4 regions of the Streptomyces sp. NPDC002623 genome follow, and region 1 is predicted to be linked to each of the others. Evidence: riboswitches for the same ligand, from Rfam matches in the RefSeq annotation. Region 1 holds a riboswitch; each other region holds the start of a gene.
What was found. Region 1 has a riboswitch for cyclic di-AMP ahead of ACWD4O_RS00495 (M23 family metallopeptidase). Riboswitches for the same ligand answer to the same signal wherever they lie in the genome.
Positions count from the first base shown of each region.

Region 2: it holds a riboswitch for cyclic di-AMP, as region 1 does, so the genes downstream of both, ACWD4O_RS32270 (transglycosylase family protein) here and ACWD4O_RS00495 (M23 family metallopeptidase) in region 1, are expected to answer to the same signal.
Region 3: it holds a riboswitch for cyclic di-AMP, as region 1 does, so the genes downstream of both, ACWD4O_RS21700 (transglycosylase SLT domain-containing protein) here and ACWD4O_RS00495 (M23 family metallopeptidase) in region 1, are expected to answer to the same signal.
Region 4: it holds a riboswitch for cyclic di-AMP, as region 1 does, so the genes downstream of both, ACWD4O_RS22665 (M23 family metallopeptidase) here and ACWD4O_RS00495 (M23 family metallopeptidase) in region 1, are expected to answer to the same signal.

Region 1 is NZ_JBSFWB010000001.1:124,485-128,635, forward strand. Features, by position in the region: gene ACWD4O_RS00485 (M16 family metallopeptidase) at 1-59, shown strand, start outside; gene ACWD4O_RS00490 (M16 family metallopeptidase) at 56-1,444, shown strand; cyclic di-AMP (ydaO/yuaA leader) riboswitch at 1,669-1,836, shown strand; gene ACWD4O_RS00495 (M23 family metallopeptidase) at 1,851-2,594, shown strand; gene ACWD4O_RS00500 (GntR family transcriptional regulator) at 2,783-3,478, shown strand; gene ACWD4O_RS00505 (HPr family phosphocarrier protein) at 3,628-3,909, opposite strand; gene ACWD4O_RS00510 (bifunctional acetate--CoA ligase family protein/GNAT family N-acetyltransferase) at 4,088-4,151, shown strand, end outside.
Region 2 is NZ_JBSFWB010000021.1:84,124-88,274, forward strand. Features, by position in the region: gene ACWD4O_RS32260 (cytochrome P450 family protein) at 1-148, shown strand, start outside; gene ACWD4O_RS32265 (transglycosylase family protein) at 338-1,387, shown strand; cyclic di-AMP (ydaO/yuaA leader) riboswitch at 1,594-1,763, shown strand; gene ACWD4O_RS32270 (transglycosylase family protein) at 1,767-2,477, shown strand; gene eno (phosphopyruvate hydratase) at 2,913-4,151, shown strand, end outside.
Region 3 is NZ_JBSFWB010000011.1:169,590-173,740, reverse strand. Features, by position in the region: gene ACWD4O_RS21710 (LolA family protein) at 1-302, opposite strand, end outside; gene ACWD4O_RS21705 (polyprenyl synthetase family protein) at 595-1,605, opposite strand; cyclic di-AMP (ydaO/yuaA leader) riboswitch at 2,303-2,516, shown strand; gene ACWD4O_RS21700 (transglycosylase SLT domain-containing protein) at 2,520-3,002, shown strand; gene ACWD4O_RS21695 (HAD family hydrolase) at 3,057-3,881, opposite strand; gene ACWD4O_RS21690 (GNAT family N-acetyltransferase) at 4,140-4,151, shown strand, end outside.
Region 4 is NZ_JBSFWB010000012.1:41,927-46,077, reverse strand. Features, by position in the region: gene ACWD4O_RS22670 (alpha-galactosidase) at 1-1,097, shown strand, start outside; cyclic di-AMP (ydaO/yuaA leader) riboswitch at 1,402-1,559, shown strand; gene ACWD4O_RS22665 (M23 family metallopeptidase) at 1,564-2,562, shown strand; gene ACWD4O_RS22660 (GDSL-type esterase/lipase family protein) at 2,794-3,903, shown strand; gene ACWD4O_RS22655 (rhamnogalacturonan lyase family protein) at 3,900-4,151, shown strand, end outside.

The DNA.
Region 1 (4,151 bases):
AGCCGACCGCCGCCGAAGCCCCCGCCGACCAGGACGAGAACGAGGAGGCGGCCCGGTGACCGAGCTCGCCACGATGGACTTCCACCCCCAGCCCCGGGCCGGCGAGGCCAAGCCGTGGGCGTTCCCGGCGCCCGAGCGCGCCGCGCTCGCCAACGGTCTGACGGTCCTGCACTGCCACCGCCCCGGCCAGCAGGTCGTCGCCGTCGAGATCCTCCTCGACGCGCCGCTGGACGCCGAACCGGCCGACCTCGACGGCGTCGCCACGATCATGGCGCGCGCGTTCTCCGAGGGCACCGACAAGCACTCCGCCGAGGAGTTCGCCGCCGAGCTGGAGCGCTGCGGCGCCACCCTGGACGCGCACGCCGATCACCCCGGCGTCCGGCTCAGCCTCGAGGTGCCGGCCTCGCGCCTGCCCAAGGGCCTCGGCCTCCTCGCCGACGCCCTGCGGGCACCCGCGTTCGCCGACAGCGAGGTCGAGCGCCTCGTTCGCAACCGGCTGGACGAGATCCCGCACGAGCTGGCCAACCCCTCCCGGCGTGCCGCCAAGGAGCTCTCCAAGGAGCTGTTCCCGGCCACCGCGCGCATGTCCCGCCCGCGCCAGGGCACGGCGGAGACGGTCGAGAAGATCGACTCCGCTGCGGTGCGCGCCTTCTACGAGAAGCACGTGCGCCCCGCCACGGCCACCGCCGTGGTCGTCGGCGACCTCACCGGCGTCGACCTGGACGCGTTGCTGAGCGACACCCTGGGCGCCTGGACGGGCTCCTCGGCCCAGCCGCGGCCGGTGCCGCCGGTGACCGCCGACGACACCGGCCGGGTCGTCATCGTGGACCGCCCCGGCGCCGTCCAGACGCAGTTGCTGCTCGGCCGTATCGGCGCCGACCGGCACGACCGCGTGTGGCCCGCGCAGGTGCTCGGCACGTACTGCCTCGGCGGCACCCTCACCTCCCGCCTGGACCGCGTCCTGCGCGAGGAGAAGGGCTACACCTACGGCGTCCGCGCCTTCGGGCAGGTCCTGCGGTCCGCCCCGGACGGCTCGGGCGCCGCGATGCTCGCCATCAGCGGCTCCGTGGACACCCCGAACACCGGTCCCGCCCTCGAGGACCTCTGGAAGGTGCTGCGCACCCTCGCGGCCGAGGGGCTGACCGACGCCGAGCGTGACGTCGCCGTGCAGAACCTGGTCGGGGTGGCGCCGCTGAAGTTCGAGACCGCGGCGGCCGTCGCGGGCACGCTGGCCGACCAGGTCGAGCAGCACCTGCCCGACGACTTCCAGGCGACGCTGTACCAGCAGCTCGCCGCGACCGGCACGGTGGAGGCCACCGCGGCGGCCGTGAACGCTTTCCCGGTGGACCGGTTGGTGACCGTCCTCGTGGGCGACGCGGCCCAGATCAAGGCGCCGGTCGAGGCCCTCGGCATCGGCGAGGTGAAGGTCGTGTCCGCGGAGTAGTCCGCGGCGCGGTCACGGCGCGGACCCGGCAACGGCACGCGCGTGTAGGGGCCCTGGTCGACGGAAGCGTCACCAGGGCCGCTAAATGTCCGAATTGGGGCGGAGGTTGCCTGTCTGCCCTGTGGGATGCGCTACAAAAACCGGGATTCGTTTGAGGATTGAAACCTGCCCCGCTTAGCTTCGTGCGGGCTGTTCGTCAGGCAGTGCGCCGCAGCCGCGGCACCGGACAGTCATCGCCGAGTCCCCGTACGGCGCGAGCCAGGGGAGCCGGGGACCCACTTGTGAAGTCCCTGGGGTGAATCGGACGCCCGCGCGAGTTGCGAGGGGGCCCGTAGGAGACCTTCCTGCTCCGAACCCGTCAGCTAACCCGGTAGGCGAGAGGGAAGGAAAGGATACCCCTGTCTTCATGGCGATCACCTGCGCCACCGGGAAGCACCGTCGGCCCAGCCGGATGCAGCGGACCACCGTTCGCGCGGCGGGCGTCGCGGCGCTCACCACCACCGGTGTCATGGCCACCGTCGCCTCCACTCCGGCCCTCGCCGCAGAGCCCACGCCCGAGCAGACCGGGCTGATCCCCGTCGTCACGGTCGGCGAGTCCGTCGCCGAGCAGCTCGACGACCAGGTCGCCGTGCAGAAGCAGGCGGCCTTCGAGCAGGCCGCCCGCGAGGCCGCCGCCAAGAAGGCCGTGGAGGAGCGCGAGGCACGCGTGCGTGCCGCCCGCGAGGCCGAGCGCAAGCGCCTCAACGCCTTCGTGCTGCCGATCACCGGCTCCTACGTGTCCACCGGCTACCAGGCCAGCAGCTCCCTGTGGTCCTCCGGCAGCCACACCGGCGTCGACTTCCACGCGGCCAGCGGCACCACCGTGCACGCGGTCGGCCTGGGCACCGTCGTCGAGGCCGGCTGGGGCGGGTCGTACGGCTACCAGGTCGTGATCAAGATGAACGACGGCACGTACACCCAGTACGGTCACCTGTCGTCCATCGAGGTGTCGGTGGGGCAGCAGGTCACCCCGGGCCAGCGGATCGCGCTGTCCGGCGCGACCGGCAACGTCACCGGCGCGCATCTGCACTTCGAGGCCCGCACCACCGCCGAGTACGGCTCGGACATCGACCCGGTCGCCTACCTCCGCGCGCACGGCGTGAACGTCTGACGACGCACGGCGACAGATCGTTCGGCCCCGGCCCTCCCGGCCGGGGCTTTCGTCGTTTTCGAGATCCTGTTGTCCAAAAAATATCCACGGATTCCAGTCCGCCATCGGAAATTCCCGCTGATTGCAATAGAGTCACGGAACACACGTCAATCGTCGACGTTTCACGGGGATTAAGGCGGAGGTCCGTCATGCGTATTCCGGCGCACTCGGTGTGCACGGCCATCCGGGACGACATCGTCGCGGGTGTCTACGAGCGCGGCAGCCGCCTCACGGAGGAACTCCTCGCCCGCCGCTACGGCGTTTCCCGTGTGCCCGTCCGGGAGGCGCTGCGCACGCTGGAGGCGGAGGGCTTCGTGGTCACACGGCGGCACGCGGGCGCGTGCGTCGCCGAGCCGACCGAGCAGGAGGCTGCGGACCTGCTGGAGATGCGCATGCTGCTGGAGCCGCTCGGCGCCTCCCGGGCCGCCCAGCGGCGCACCGAGGCCCATCTGAAGGTGCTGCGCGGTCTCGTCCGGCTGGGCCAGGAGCGGGCCAGGAGGGGCAACAGCGAGGATCTGCGCTCCCTGGGCGGCTGGTTCCACGAGACGCTCGCCCAGGCCTCCGGAAGCCAGGCCCTGACCTCGATGCTCACCCAGCTGCGCCACAAGATCGCCTGGATGTACATCGTGGACGCCCCGGCGGACCCGGTGGAGTCCTGGGGGGAGCACGGCGCGATCGTGGACGCGGTGGCGCGCGGCGACGGGGAGCGCGCGCGTGCGGTCACGGCGCTGCACACCGAGCGCGCGACGGCCGTGCACCGGCTGCGCTTTTCCGGCGGCGTGGAGCGCGTCGACCGTGTGAGGACTTCGCAACCTCCCGTAAACATGACGGGTCTGCGGCATTAACACGGGGGCCGTATACAAAGAGGAGTTAATTCGCGGGGCACTATTTCTGCTGCCCATGAGCGGGAAATTCAAAGGGCTCGCCCGACAATTCGGACGAGCCCTTCGGTGTTGCGGGACGACGACTTTAAGGCAGCGCGCCGTCAGGGTTTTCAGACGGTCTCGGGGAGTTCCTCGAGACCCTCGGCGACCAGCTTCGCGAGCCGGTCGAGGGCAGTGTCCGCGCCCTCGGCCTCGGACGCGAGGACGATCTCCTCGCCGCCCTTGGCGCCCAGGCCGAGAACGGCCAGCATGGAGGCCGCGTTGACGGGGTTGCCGTCGGCCTTGGCGATCGTCACGGGGATACCTGCGGCCGTGGCGGCCCGGACGAAGATGGAAGCGGGGCGGGCGTGAAGGCCCTCGGCCCAGCCGACGTTGACGCGGCGCTCAGCCATGTGATGCTGCCCTTCAGTGTCTCAGGTTGTCTAGACCAGTGTTCCACACGTGAAGCCCGGGAGGGGCGGTCCATGCGTCCCGTCCCGACGTGGTCGTCGGATCGCGGCCTCGATCCGACGTGCGTCCTCCACAGACTGCCTCGCGCCGTTGTCGTACGCGAGCCGTACTCTGGGCCCCATGCAGAGCGCGTCGGACCGGCACGAGTACCCCGCCCACTGGGAGGCCGACGTGGTGCTGCGCG
Region 2 (4,151 bases), on a different contig from region 1:
GGAGGGCCAGACCGCGCTGGCTGCCCTGCTCACCCGGCTGCCCGACCTCCGACTGGCCGTGGACCCGGCCCAGTTGAGGTGGCGTGGCGGGCTCATCATGCGCGGACTGCGGACGCTCCCGGTCGAGTTCACTTCCGTGCGTATCTGATCGGATGTCAGCCGGAGTGTGACCATTCGGCGAAGCAAAGGTGACCGACCCTCAAGTCTGTGATCTTCACGTGATCTGCGCGGCATTAACTTGTGACAAGTGATCGTGTGCCGATACGTTCACTCGTCAGCGCGACGCGTCAGTCGCACCCGTCGCGCCGGTCACTGCTGTCCAGAGAAAGGCCCTCGCATGCTCTCCGGGAACGGTCGTCACCGTCGCCCCCGTCAGGCTCCGGCCCTCCTCGTCGCAGCCGGAGTGACCGGGTCCGCCATCGCCATCCCGCTGCTGGCCGCCTCCGGCGCGAGCGCCGCCGACGGCACGGTGTGGGACAAGGTGGCACAGTGCGAGACCGGCGGCTCGTGGAGCGCCGCCAAGGGCGGCGAGTACGGCGGCCTGAGCCTCACCCAGAAGGAATGGGAGACGTACGGCGGACTCGACTACGCGACGAGCCCCGACCTGGCCAGCCGCAACCAGCAGATCGCCGTCGCGCAGAAACTGCTCGCCGCCGAGAACGTCGGCGCGTGGGGCACCTGCGGGCTGACCTCCGGGCTCACCCAGGAGAACGGCGCGCTGGACGTGGACACCGGCGTGGCGGACGACTCGTCCGACACGTCTTCGTCGTCCGGATCGTCCGATCTGCCCAAGGGGCTGGACGGCGACTCCTCGGATTCATCGAGCTCCTCGGACTCTTCGGGCTCGTCGAGCACCGACGACAGTTCGGCGGGATCGTCCGAGTCGTCCGACTCGTCAGTGGATTCATCGAGTTCGCCTTCGGTGTCCCCTTCGTCGCCTTCATCCCCTTCGTCCTCCACCGCTGACGATCCCGCCGGGACCGACGGCTCTCCCTCGGCGACCTCGGAAGCGGACGACTCGGGCTACTCGGACAAGTCGGTCCAGGATGCGGGCTCTTGGAGCCTCGTCGACACCGGCTCCCTCGGCTCCGGCAAGCACCGCGGCGCCACCGCCGACGAGAGTGCGACCCCCACGACGAAGAGCGCCACCGGCGCGACCGACACCGCGGCGAGCGACGCCGCAGTGGACGGCGTCTCCGCCGCCTCCGCCGGTCGGCACGCCGCGGTCACCTACGTCGTCCAGGAAGGCGACTCCCTCGTCTCCATCGCCGACTCCCTTGGCATCGACGGCGGATGGCAGGCCCTCTATGCCGAGAACAGGGACCTCATCGGTGCCGACCCGAGCGACATCGTCACCGGTCAGACCCTCGACACAGCGGTCCAATAGGGCAGGAACGCACCGAAAAACGCCGGGAGTTCACGTCACACTTCGCTCCGGAATGTCCGGTTTGGTGAAAGTGTGGGATGAGTCTCAGAAGCCCTGATCGTCTTTGAAATTCCGCGGATCACGTGGCTACGGTCAAGGCCGCTCGGCAATCCGAGCCCCGGTCGTCGCAACGCCGAGTCCTGCCAGCGGCCGCCCGGGAACAGTCGTCGCGTCAAGCGCCGTAGGCAGGAGCGGGGGACCCAAGGTAAGTGCCGGGACCGGCGGTTGACGCCGGATCCGGCTTGGGGTGAAGCCACGCCTCCCCTGGAGGAGTGGCCGGGCAACTCACACGGCCCGAACCCGACAGCTCACCTCGCAGGCGTCGGTGAGGGGATCCACCATGCTGTTTTCCGGTAAGGGCAAGCACCGTCGTCCGTCCAAGGCCACCCGCGTCGCCACGCTCGCCGGCGTCACCGGCGTCGCCATCGCCGCCCCGCTGATGGCGGCCGGCAACGCCTCCGCCGCCACCGCCGCCGAGTGGGACGCGGTCGCCCAGTGCGAGTCCGGCGGCAACTGGTCCATCAACACCGGCAACGGCTACTACGGCGGTCTGCAGTTCTCCGCCTCCACCTGGGCCGCGTACGGCGGCACGCAGTACGCCGCGCAGGCCAACCAGGCCTCCAAGACGCAGCAGATAACCGTCGCCGAGAAGGTCCTCGCGGGCCAGGGCAAGGGCGCCTGGCCGGTCTGCGGCACGGGCCTGTCCAGCGCCGCCTACAACGGCGGCAGCGCCGACTCCACCAGCTCCGGCTCCAGCTCCGGCTCCAGCTCCTCCAGCTCGTCGAACAGCACCAGCACCCGTTCGACCGAGGAGCAGAGCGCCTCCCGCTCGACCGACCGACCGGCCGCCTCCAAGACGGTCACCACCCCGACCGGCAAGAAGGTCGAGAAGGGCGACGGCGAGTACAAGGTCGTCAAGGGCGACACCCTCAGCTCCATCGCCGAGAAGCACAAGGTCGCCGGCGGCTGGCAGAAGCTGTTCGAGCTGAACAAGGACATCGTCGACGACGCCGACCTCATCTACCCGGGCCAGCAGCTGCACCTGAAGTGAGCTGCGGCTCCTGGGTCGGGCTCCGGCTCCCGAAGTGACATCCGGCTCTCAGGGAAGTCACAGCGCCCTCCCAGGTGAGGCCCGCACACTGAAGACCTCGTGAGGGTCACCCCCCGTCCCCACGGGCCCCCCGCTCCGGTGCGTGTTCCCCCGTACGCACCGGAGCGGGGTTTCTCTTTGCCCGTCCCCCGTCCCCCGTCCCCCCGCCTCCCGTTCCTCTTGCCTGTTTCCTTTGCCGGTTGGCAACTTCCTGTTGGTCTTTGGCGACCGCGCCCTTTGTTCCGTGCGTGAACAATGAGTACGGTCAGTTTGTCCACGGGGCGGTCGGTCGGCTGCCGACGCCCCGAAGGCGGTTAGGCTCTAGTCGCAAGGCTCAGCGCGGGCCCGTCACGGCCCACCTGCCCCGCACAACCAGCGTCACATCCCAAGAAGGAGATGCTCGTGCCGTCCATCGACGTCGTCGTAGCCCGGGAAATCCTGGACTCCCGAGGCAACCCCACGGTCGAGGTCGAGGTCGGCCTCGACGACGGCAGCACGGGTCGTGCCGCCGTTCCGTCCGGCGCCTCCACCGGTGCCTTCGAGGCCATCGAGCTCCGCGACGGTGACCCGAACCGCTACCACGGCAAGGGTGTCGAGAAGGCCGTCCTCGCCGTCATCGAGCAGATCGGCCCGGAGCTCGTCGGCTACGACGCCACCGAGCAGCGCCTGATCGACCAGGCCATGTTCGACCTGGACGCCACCGACAACAAGGGCTCCCTCGGCGCCAACGCCATCCTCGGCGTCTCGCTCGCCGTGGCCCACGCCGCCTCCGAGGCCAGCGACCTGCCGCTGTTCCGCTACCTGGGCGGCCCCAACGCGCACCTGCTGCCGGTGCCGATGATGAACATCCTGAACGGCGGCTCGCACGCCGACTCCAACGTGGACATCCAGGAGTTCATGATCGCCCCGATCGGCGCGGAGTCCTTCTCCGAGGCCCTGCGCTGGGGCGCCGAGGTCTACCACACCCTCAAGAAGGTGCTGAAGACCAAGGGCCTGTCCACCGGCCTCGGCGACGAGGGCGGCTTCGCCCCGAACCTGGAGTCCAACCGCGCCGCCCTCGACCTCATCGTCGAGGCCATCAAGCAGGCCGGTTACATCCCCGGCGAGCAGATCGCGCTCGCGCTCGACGTCGCCGCGTCCGAGTTCTACAAGGACGGCAAGTACGAGTTCGAGGGCAAGTCCCGCTCGGCCGCCGAGATGACCGAGTACTACGAGGAGCTCGTCTCCGCGTACCCGCTGGTCTCCATCGAGGACCCGCTGTACGAGGACGACTGGGCCGGCTGGAACGTCATCACCGAGAAGATCGGTGACAAGGTCCAGATCGTCGGCGACGACCTGTTCGTCACCAACCCCGAGCGCCTGGCCCGCGGCATCGAGGAGGGCTCCGCGAACGCCCTGCTCGTCAAGGTGAACCAGATCGGCTCGCTGACCGAGACCCTGGACGCCGTCGAGCTCGCCCAGCGCAACGGCTTCAAGTGCATGATGTCCCACCGTTCCGGCGAGACCGAGGACGTCACCATCGCCGACCTCGCCGTCGCCGTGAACTGCGGTCAGATCAAGACCGGCGCCCCGGCCCGCTCGGACCGCGTCGCCAAGTACAACCAGCTGCTGCGCATCGAGGAGATCCTCGACGAC
Region 3 (4,151 bases), on a different contig from region 1:
AGGTCGGGCAGCCCGAGATCGGTGCTGATCTTCACGGTCCCGGACAGCTGCTGTACGTCCGAGGCGGCGATCTTGTCGAGGAGTTGCTGTGCGGTGATCTTCGGCAGGTCGGGGTCGCCGGAGTCGGCGAGCGCCGGGACCAGCCCGATCGTCGCCGCCGCGACACCGATCACGGTGACCGGGACGACGTACCGCACTGCCTTGCGCCGCCCGAGGCGCAGCTCGTCGGCGTCCCCACCGGTCGCGTACCCAGCGGTCGCGTCCACGCCGGTCGTGGTGTCGTCGGATGCCTTCGGTGCCATGTGTGCCTTACCTCCGTCGTCGGCGGCGGCTGGTCATCTCGCGCTGAAGTTCCCCACCCCAAGCCGCCATTCTCACCCGAATCGGTGAGGAGTGGTGTTTTCCGTGGTTCCCATCTGACCAAATCCACTCTTCGGAAGCGTCAACCCGGGGACTCAACTCCACGTACACCTCCGGTATGACACAACGCGCCGAGACCACGCCCGACCCGTAGGGGTCGGCGGGCGGTGGGCGGGCTGGGACGGGGCGGAGACCGGTGGGCGGAGACCGGTGGGCGGAGACCGGTGGGTGGGGTCAGCCGGCTCGGTGGACCACGGCGTCGCAGAGTTCCATCAGCGCCGCCTTGGAGTCGCACTCCCGCAACGGCGCCAACGCGGCCCGCGCGTCCTTCGCGTACCGCACCGTGTCCCGGCGGGCCTGTTCCAGCGCCGGGTGGGCCCGGAGCGCCTCCAGGGCCTCGGCGAGCCGGGCATCGTCGCTCAGGTCGGAGTCCAGCAGCTCGCACAGGGCGATGTCCTCGGGCAGCGACAACCGCGCCGCCCGCTCCCGCAGCCGCAGCACCGGCAGCGTGGGAACGCCCTCGCGAAGGTCCGTCCCGGGCGTCTTTCCCGACTCGCGCGAGTCGGAGGCGATGTCCAGGACGTCGTCCGCCAGCTGGAAGGCGACGCCCAGCCGCTCGCCGTACTGCGTCAGCACGTCGACGACCGTCTCGTCGGCGCCCGACATCATCGCCCCGAAGCGGCAGGCGACCGCCACCAGCGAGCCCGTCTTGCCGCCGAGCACGTCGAGGTAGTGCTCGACCGGGTCGCGCCCGTCCGTCGGCCCTGCCGTCTCCAGGATCTGTCCGGTGACCAGCCGCTCGAACGCCTCCGCCTGCACCCGAACCGCCTCCGGCCCGAGGTCGGCCAGGATGTGGGAGGCGCGCGCGAAGAGGAAGTCACCCGTGAGGACGGCGACGGAGTTCCCCCAGCGGGCGTTCGCGCTGGGCACCCCGCGCCGCACGGCGGCCTCGTCCATCACGTCGTCGTGGTACAGCGTGGCCAGATGGGTGAGCTCCACGACCACGGCCGACGGCACGATCCCCGGCGCGTACGGGTCCCCGAACTGCGAGGCGAGCACCACGAGCAGCGGCCGGAACCGCTTCCCGCCCGCCCGTACGAGGTGCTGGGCAGCCTCCGTGATGAACGGAACCTCACTCTTGGTGGCCTCGAGCAAGCCTTCCTCGACAGCCGCCAATCCGGCCTGGACATCGGCTTCCAGAGCCTGGTCCCGCACGCTCAGCCCGAACGGCCCGACGACGGTCACGAGGGGTCTCCTGTCTGCTGGTGTCTACTGGCGATTACGCGGTTTGTCGATAGGTCGCTGCCATCACTCAAGTCAGCGTATCCGGTCACGTTTCGATCACCGATAGCCCCCACGTCCCGCAGGCTCGAATGGGCCCGCCGAGGAGGCGTCGCGCCGGGTCTGCCGACGCCGGATCCGGCCCGTTATGTTTCTGATCAGCCCATATGAACGAACACCTATCGAGTTACCAGGTAGTAGTGATTCATGCCTGCCGGGTGATCCAGGGGCGCCCCGCGACCGTTTCCCGCCACGCGCGGGCGGGCGCGCCGCCTGGCGCCCCGCACCGCGAGGCCTCCCGCGTCGTCGGATCGACGAAATCCATGAGCGACAAAATGGACACATGGGAACGGATGGCAGCAAAGCGCTGAGAATTCCAGGCCCACCCCTTTGCCGCTCCTTTAACTATGAGTTGGGAACAATGCCCGATTCGCCACTCTTGTGATTGCTGGTGAGTTGGCTCACTCCCGGCACCGAGCCGCCCCCCGCACGCCATCCACCATTTCCCCGCGCCCCTCAAGCAAGTTGGGGCTTTGCACCCACAAAGGATCAAGCACCCCATAGGGCACAGACCAAGGTCAATAGGGGTGATCTGTGAATCCGCTACTTGTTCCGGACATGTGCTCTCGCATACGTTCCCGGCCTGTCGGGCGGACGCCGAATCCTGCCGCCGCCCGAAACACCCATCGAGAACCGCACGGCAGGAGCGGGGGAACCAGGTAGGCCGCCGAATCGAAATTCTGGACGTCTTGGATTTTCAGGATGTTTCGGACACTTCGGTACGGCTTGGGGTGAAGTCGCATCCGTCAGGACGCGGCCGGGCAGCTCCCGCCCGAACCCGACAGCTCACCTCGCAGGCGCCGGAGAGGAACTTCGTCATGTCCGCTGCCGCTCAGCCGCGCCGCGCCCGCCGTACCCGTCTCGCCCGCACGCTCGCCGTCGCCGCCACCGGCGCGGCCGTGCTCGCCCTTCCGATCATCGGCTCCACCACCGCCTCCGCGGCCACGCCGACCGTCACCACCGCCTCCAGCCTCGGCTACGCCAACAACCTCGACGGCTGGATCCGCGCCTCGCTCCAGGTCATGGCGCAGCACGGCATCCCGGGGACGTACAACGGCATCTACCGCAACGTCATCCGCGAGTCCTCCGGCAACCCCAACGCCATCAATCTCTGGGACTCCAACGCGGCCGCGGGCATCCCGTCCAAGGGACTGCTCCAGGTCATCGACCCGACCTTCCGCGCCTACCACGTCGCCGGCACGTCGTGGAACTCCTACGACCCGGTCGCCAACATCACCGCCGCCTGCAACTACGCGGCCGCGCGCTACGGCTCGATCGACAACGTGTTCGGCGCGTACTGACAGAACCCCCTACGGGACCTACAGGCCCTGATGGTCCTACGGGACCTAGGGGTCCTACGGGAACAGTCTTTCGAGGACGACGGCCACGCCGTCGTCCTCGTTCGACGTCGTCACCTCGTCGGCCACGGCCTTGAGCTCGGGATGGGCGTTGGCCATGGCGACACCGTGCGCGGCCCAGTCGAACATCGGGATGTCGTTGGGCATGTCCCCGAACGCGACGGTGTCCTCGGGCCGCAGACCCAGGTGTTCGGCGGCCAGTGCCAGGCCCGTCGCCTTGGTGATCCCGCAGGGCTGCAGCTCGACCGTGCCCGGCCCCGACATGGTGACGGTGGCGAGCGAGCCGACCACCGAGCGGGCCGTCGCCGCCAGCTCGTCGTCGGACAGCGTGGGATGGCGCAGCAGCACCTTGCTGATCGGCTCGCACCACAGATCGTCGCGTCGGTCGACGCGCAGGGCGGGCAGTGTCGGGTGCGGCATCCGGTAGCCCGGCTCGATGAGCGTCAGTCCGTCGACGCCGTCCTGGTCGACGGCCGCGTACAGCTGCCCGACCTCCGCCTCGATCTTGCCGAGCGCGGTCTCCGCCAGCTCCCGGTCCAGCGTGACCGACCACAGCAGACGGTCCGCGCCGGCGTCGTACAACTGCGCGCCCTGTCCGCACACCGCGAGCCCCCTGCTGTGCAGGCGGTCGAGGAGCGGCCGGACCCGGGGCGCGGGCCGTCCCGTCACCACCAGGTGGCGTGCGCCGGCGGCCGTCACCCGCGCGAGGGCGTCGAGCGACCGGTCGGAGAAGGTGTCGTCGCCGCGGAGCAGCGTTCCGTCCAGGTCGGTGGCGATCAGGGAGTACGCGGTGCGCGCGGCATATGCGAGGGGTGCGGCCATGATCAGAGAATACGGATCCCGCGCCCCCCGGGTTCGACGCAAACCGAACGACGGCCAGGTCCTGTCCTGTTCTGCCAACTCCCCTTTAAAAGAAACGGCTTTCTGACGCGTTGCCGGGTAGTGGACGGTTAAAGGCCTCTGCACCGGTTGGCAACAACATGGGACGCTACCTACCGCGACGCCCGGGTGGAGCGGTACCGTCCAGGTGTCCAGGGGGGACTTGATCGGGGGGTCAGGTTGAGCAGTGGGCGCATTCGTGTGCTGAGGCCA
Region 4 (4,151 bases), on a different contig from region 1:
GCGTCGAGCTGTTCGTCGTCGACGACGGCTGGTTCGGCAAGCGCACCGGCGACCACGCCGGGCTCGGCGACTGGACGCCCAACCCCGACCGCTTCCCGAACGGCCTGAAGCCCCTCGCGGACTATGTGCACGCCCTCGGCATGCAGTTCGGCATCTGGGTCGAGCCCGAGATGGTCAACCCCGACAGCGAGCTGTACCGGGCCCACCCCGACTGGGCGCAGTTCCAACCGGGACGAAAGCGGACGGAGTTCCGCAATCAGCTCGTACTCAACCTCGCGCGCGAGGACGTCCAGGAGTACCTCTGGGAGCAGCTCCACGGGCTTCTCTCCAGCGCCCCCGTCGACTACGTCAAGTGGGACTTCAACCGCTGCTTCACCGACGCGGGCTGGCCGGACGACCCCTACCCGCAGCGGCTCTGGGTCGACCATGTAAGGGCCCTGTACGGCCTCCTGGACCGACTGCGGGCGGCCCACCCGGGCGTCGCCTTCGAGTCCTGCTCGGGCGGCGGCGGACGTATCGACCTCGGGATCATGAGCCGCACCGACCAGGTGTGGACCTCCGACAACACCGACCCGCTCGACCGGCTCGACATCCAGCATGGCTTCAGTCAGATCCACCCCGCCCGGGTCATGGCCGCGTGGGTCACCGACAGTCCCAACGCCCAGCTCAACGGCCGGGTGAGCTCGCTGCGCTTCCGGTTCGTCAGCGCCATGGCCGGTGTGCTCGGCGTCGGCGGCGACCTCTCGGAGTGGAGCGAGGAGGAACTCGCCGAGGCGCGGGAGTGGGTGGACCTCTACAAGGAGATCCGGCCTCTGGTGCAGCACGGCGACCTCTACCGGCTGCGTCCCCCGGCGGGCGGTCTGAGCGCCGTCCAGTATGTGCGCGGAGACGAGAGCGTCGTCCTCGCCTGGCTCCAGGCCCAGCGGTTCGGGGAGCCCGTGCCGGTGCTCCGGCTGCGCGGACTCGACCCGACACAGTCGTATGAATGCCGCGAAACGGGCGAAGTTCACCGAGGTGCGGTGCTGTTGCATCACGGGCTGCGCACCGAGCTGAAGGGCGACCTTGATGCGACGGTTATCCGACTCCGTCGTATCTGAGCCTTCTGTCCGAATTGGATCCTTAATTCCAACTCGCTCTGGAATAAAGGATCCTGGAGGGCTGTCACGTGAGCAGCGTCATATCCGTGACCGAGCGTCGTACGTCATGTTCACGTAATTCATGCGCTTTTCAAGGGTATTCGGCGAATGGCGGGCGTTTGGATTCACGGAGTGTGACCGGGAATTCTCACAGCAGATCAAGAGAAATGCATTAACCGTGCAACCTCTGCTTGTCCCCGTGCGTCCTGGTCGCTTACGTTCCACACCAATCCGGACGGATGCCTAATCCTGCCGCCGCCCGGAGCCCGCACACTCACCCGTCCACGGCAGGAGCGGGGGACCCACAGGCACAACCGCCTGTTCCGGTCCCGGAACAGGCTTGGGGTAAAGCCGCGCCTCGGCGCGGCCGGGCATCTCCAGCTCGCACCCGACAGCTCACCTCGCAGGCGCCGGAGAGGAATTCGCCATGCCCGCGAAGGGTAAGCACCGTCGTCCCAAGACCCAGCGCTTCACTCGTTCGATAGCCGTCGCCGGAACCGGCGGCGCAGCGCTCGCCCTTCCGCTCATGGGCGCCGCCGGCGCTCACGCGGCCCCCGCTCAGTCCGTTTCCCAGTCCGTTTCGCAGGCCGCGTCCCAGTCGGTCGCGCAGACGGTTTCGGAAAGCGCCGTGCAGGCCGCTCCGGTGACCCGGAAGACCGCCGCCGCGAAGACCTACACCGTGCGGTCCGGGGACTACCTCTCGAAGATCGCGGACGAGCAGGACGTCAGCGGCGGCTGGCAGAAGCTGTACCAGGACAACCGTGCGGCCGTCGGCGACAACCCCTCGCTGATCCACCCCGGCCTCAAGCTGTCGATCGGCAAGCAGGCCGCGACCGGCACCACCGAGTCGTCCGGTTCGTCCTCCTCGGCCTCCTCTTCCGGAAGCTCGTCGTCGAAGTCCTCGAAGTCGGCGAAGTCCTCCGACTCGAAGTCCTCCGACTCGCAGGCCTCCACCTCGTCCTCCGCCTCGTCCTCGAAGACGACCACGCAGGCGGCCGAGAGCAGCACCGGCGCCTCCAGCGGTTACCAGCTCCCCGTGGCCGGCGCCTCCGTCGGCACCGCGTACCACGTGGCCGGCAGCATGTGGTCCAGCGGCTACCACACCGGCGTCGACTTCGTCGTGCCGACCGGCACCTCCCTCAAGGCCGTGGGCGCGGGCACCGTCGTCTCCGCGGGCTGGGGCGGCGCGTACGGCAACCAGGTCGTCATCAAGCTCGCCGACGGCTACTACGCCCAGTACGCCCACCTGTCCCAGCTGTCGGTCTCGGCCGGCCAGACCGTGACCGCGGGCCAGCAGGTCGGCCTCTCCGGCGCGACCGGCAATGTGACCGGCCCGCACCTGCACTTCGAGATCCGCACCACGCCGGACTACGGCTCGGACGTGGACCCGATCGCCTACCTCCGCTCGCACGGAGTCTCCGTCTAGCATCCGCGGACGACCCACCGCCTGACACGCAGTCGAAGGCCGGACCCCGATCCCCGGGTCCGGCCTTCGGCGTGTCCGCGTCCGTTTTCTTGATCGTTTCATTGCCGCCGTGTGGCGGGTTCGTGGCAGCCGCATGGCATCCCTTTTCGCCCTGTCGACAACCGGGCCAGAGTGGGGACACAGTGATCTCCGTCAGGGAGCAAGCGCTTTCCACCGCTCTTCGGAGGTCCCGTGTCCGGCGTCGTCCACCGCTGCACCGCCGTCGTCAGGTGTGCCGCGACCGCGGCGGTCGTGGCGCTTCTCGTGGCCGGGGCCGCTCCGCCCGCGTCCGCCTCGGCCGCTGGTGCGGGTGCGGGTGCGGGTGCGGGTGCCGCGAGCGTCGTCCGCCCCGACGACCGGCGGCTCGTCTACGAGGGCCGCTGGGGGCGTACCGCCGAGGCCGCCGTCACCGTCAACTCCGGTTCGCGGCTGCGGTTCCGGTTCGTCGGGAGCGCCGTCCACGCCCTGTTCGACGTCTCGTCGGTCACCGTGCCCGCGCAGCTCTACGTCTCCGTCGACGGCGGACCCAGGCAGCTGTACGCCGTCGACCGCGGCGACCTCCGGATCGCGGCGACCGGGCGAGGCCAGCACACGGCCGAGCTGTCCGTGAAGGACGTCTCCGCGCGGGTGAACCGGTGGACGCCGCCGCTGGAGTCGGGCGTCACGCTGACCGGCATCCGGGGCCGCCTGCTGGAGCAACGTGCGCCGAGAGCCCCGGAGTTGGTGTTCTTGGGCGACTCCGTCACCCAGGGCGTACTGGCGCTCTGCGCGGTCAACACCTCCGACTGCGCCGACGGGACGGCCGCCTACCCCACCCTGGTCGCCGACGCCCTGCACGCCTCGCTCACCCAGGTCGGTTTCGGCCGCCAGGGTGTGATCCGGACCGGCAACGGGGGAGTGCCGGCCGCCGGTGACGCGTACGCCTGGAACCATGCGGGCTCCCCGGCCCGGCCGGACCGGGACGCCGATGTGATCGTCGTCAACCAGGGCACCAACGACACCGCGTTCGGCTCGGCCGAGTTCCGCACCGCCTACCGCGCCTACCTCGAACTTCTGCGGGCGGCCGCGCCGCACGCCCGCATCCTCGCCCTGCGTCCCTTCGGCGGGGCGCACGCCGCCGACATCGCCGAGGTCGTCGCCGAACTCGCCGACCGGCGCACGGAGTTCGTCGACACCGCCGGCTGGCTCTCGGCCGCCGATGGCGACTTCCAGGACGCCGTCCATCCGAACGCCCAGGGCCACCGCAAGGCGGCCGACCGCCTGATCCCCCTCATCGGAAAGCTCGCGAAGGAGCACCAGTGAACGCCATCCGCCGCCGAAGAGCCGTCGCCGTCTCCACCGTCTGCGCCGCCCTGCTGGCCGGGCTCTTCTCCGCGCCCGCCGGACACGCCGCCGACGCCCCGCGCCGGATCGTCGAGGACCTCGACCGCGGCCTGGTCGCCGTGCCGTCCGGGCAGGGCACGTTCCTCAGCTGGCGGCTCCTCGGCACCGAGTACGCGAGGTACGGCGACGCCATCGCCTTCGACGTGTACAAGAACGGGCGCAGGCTG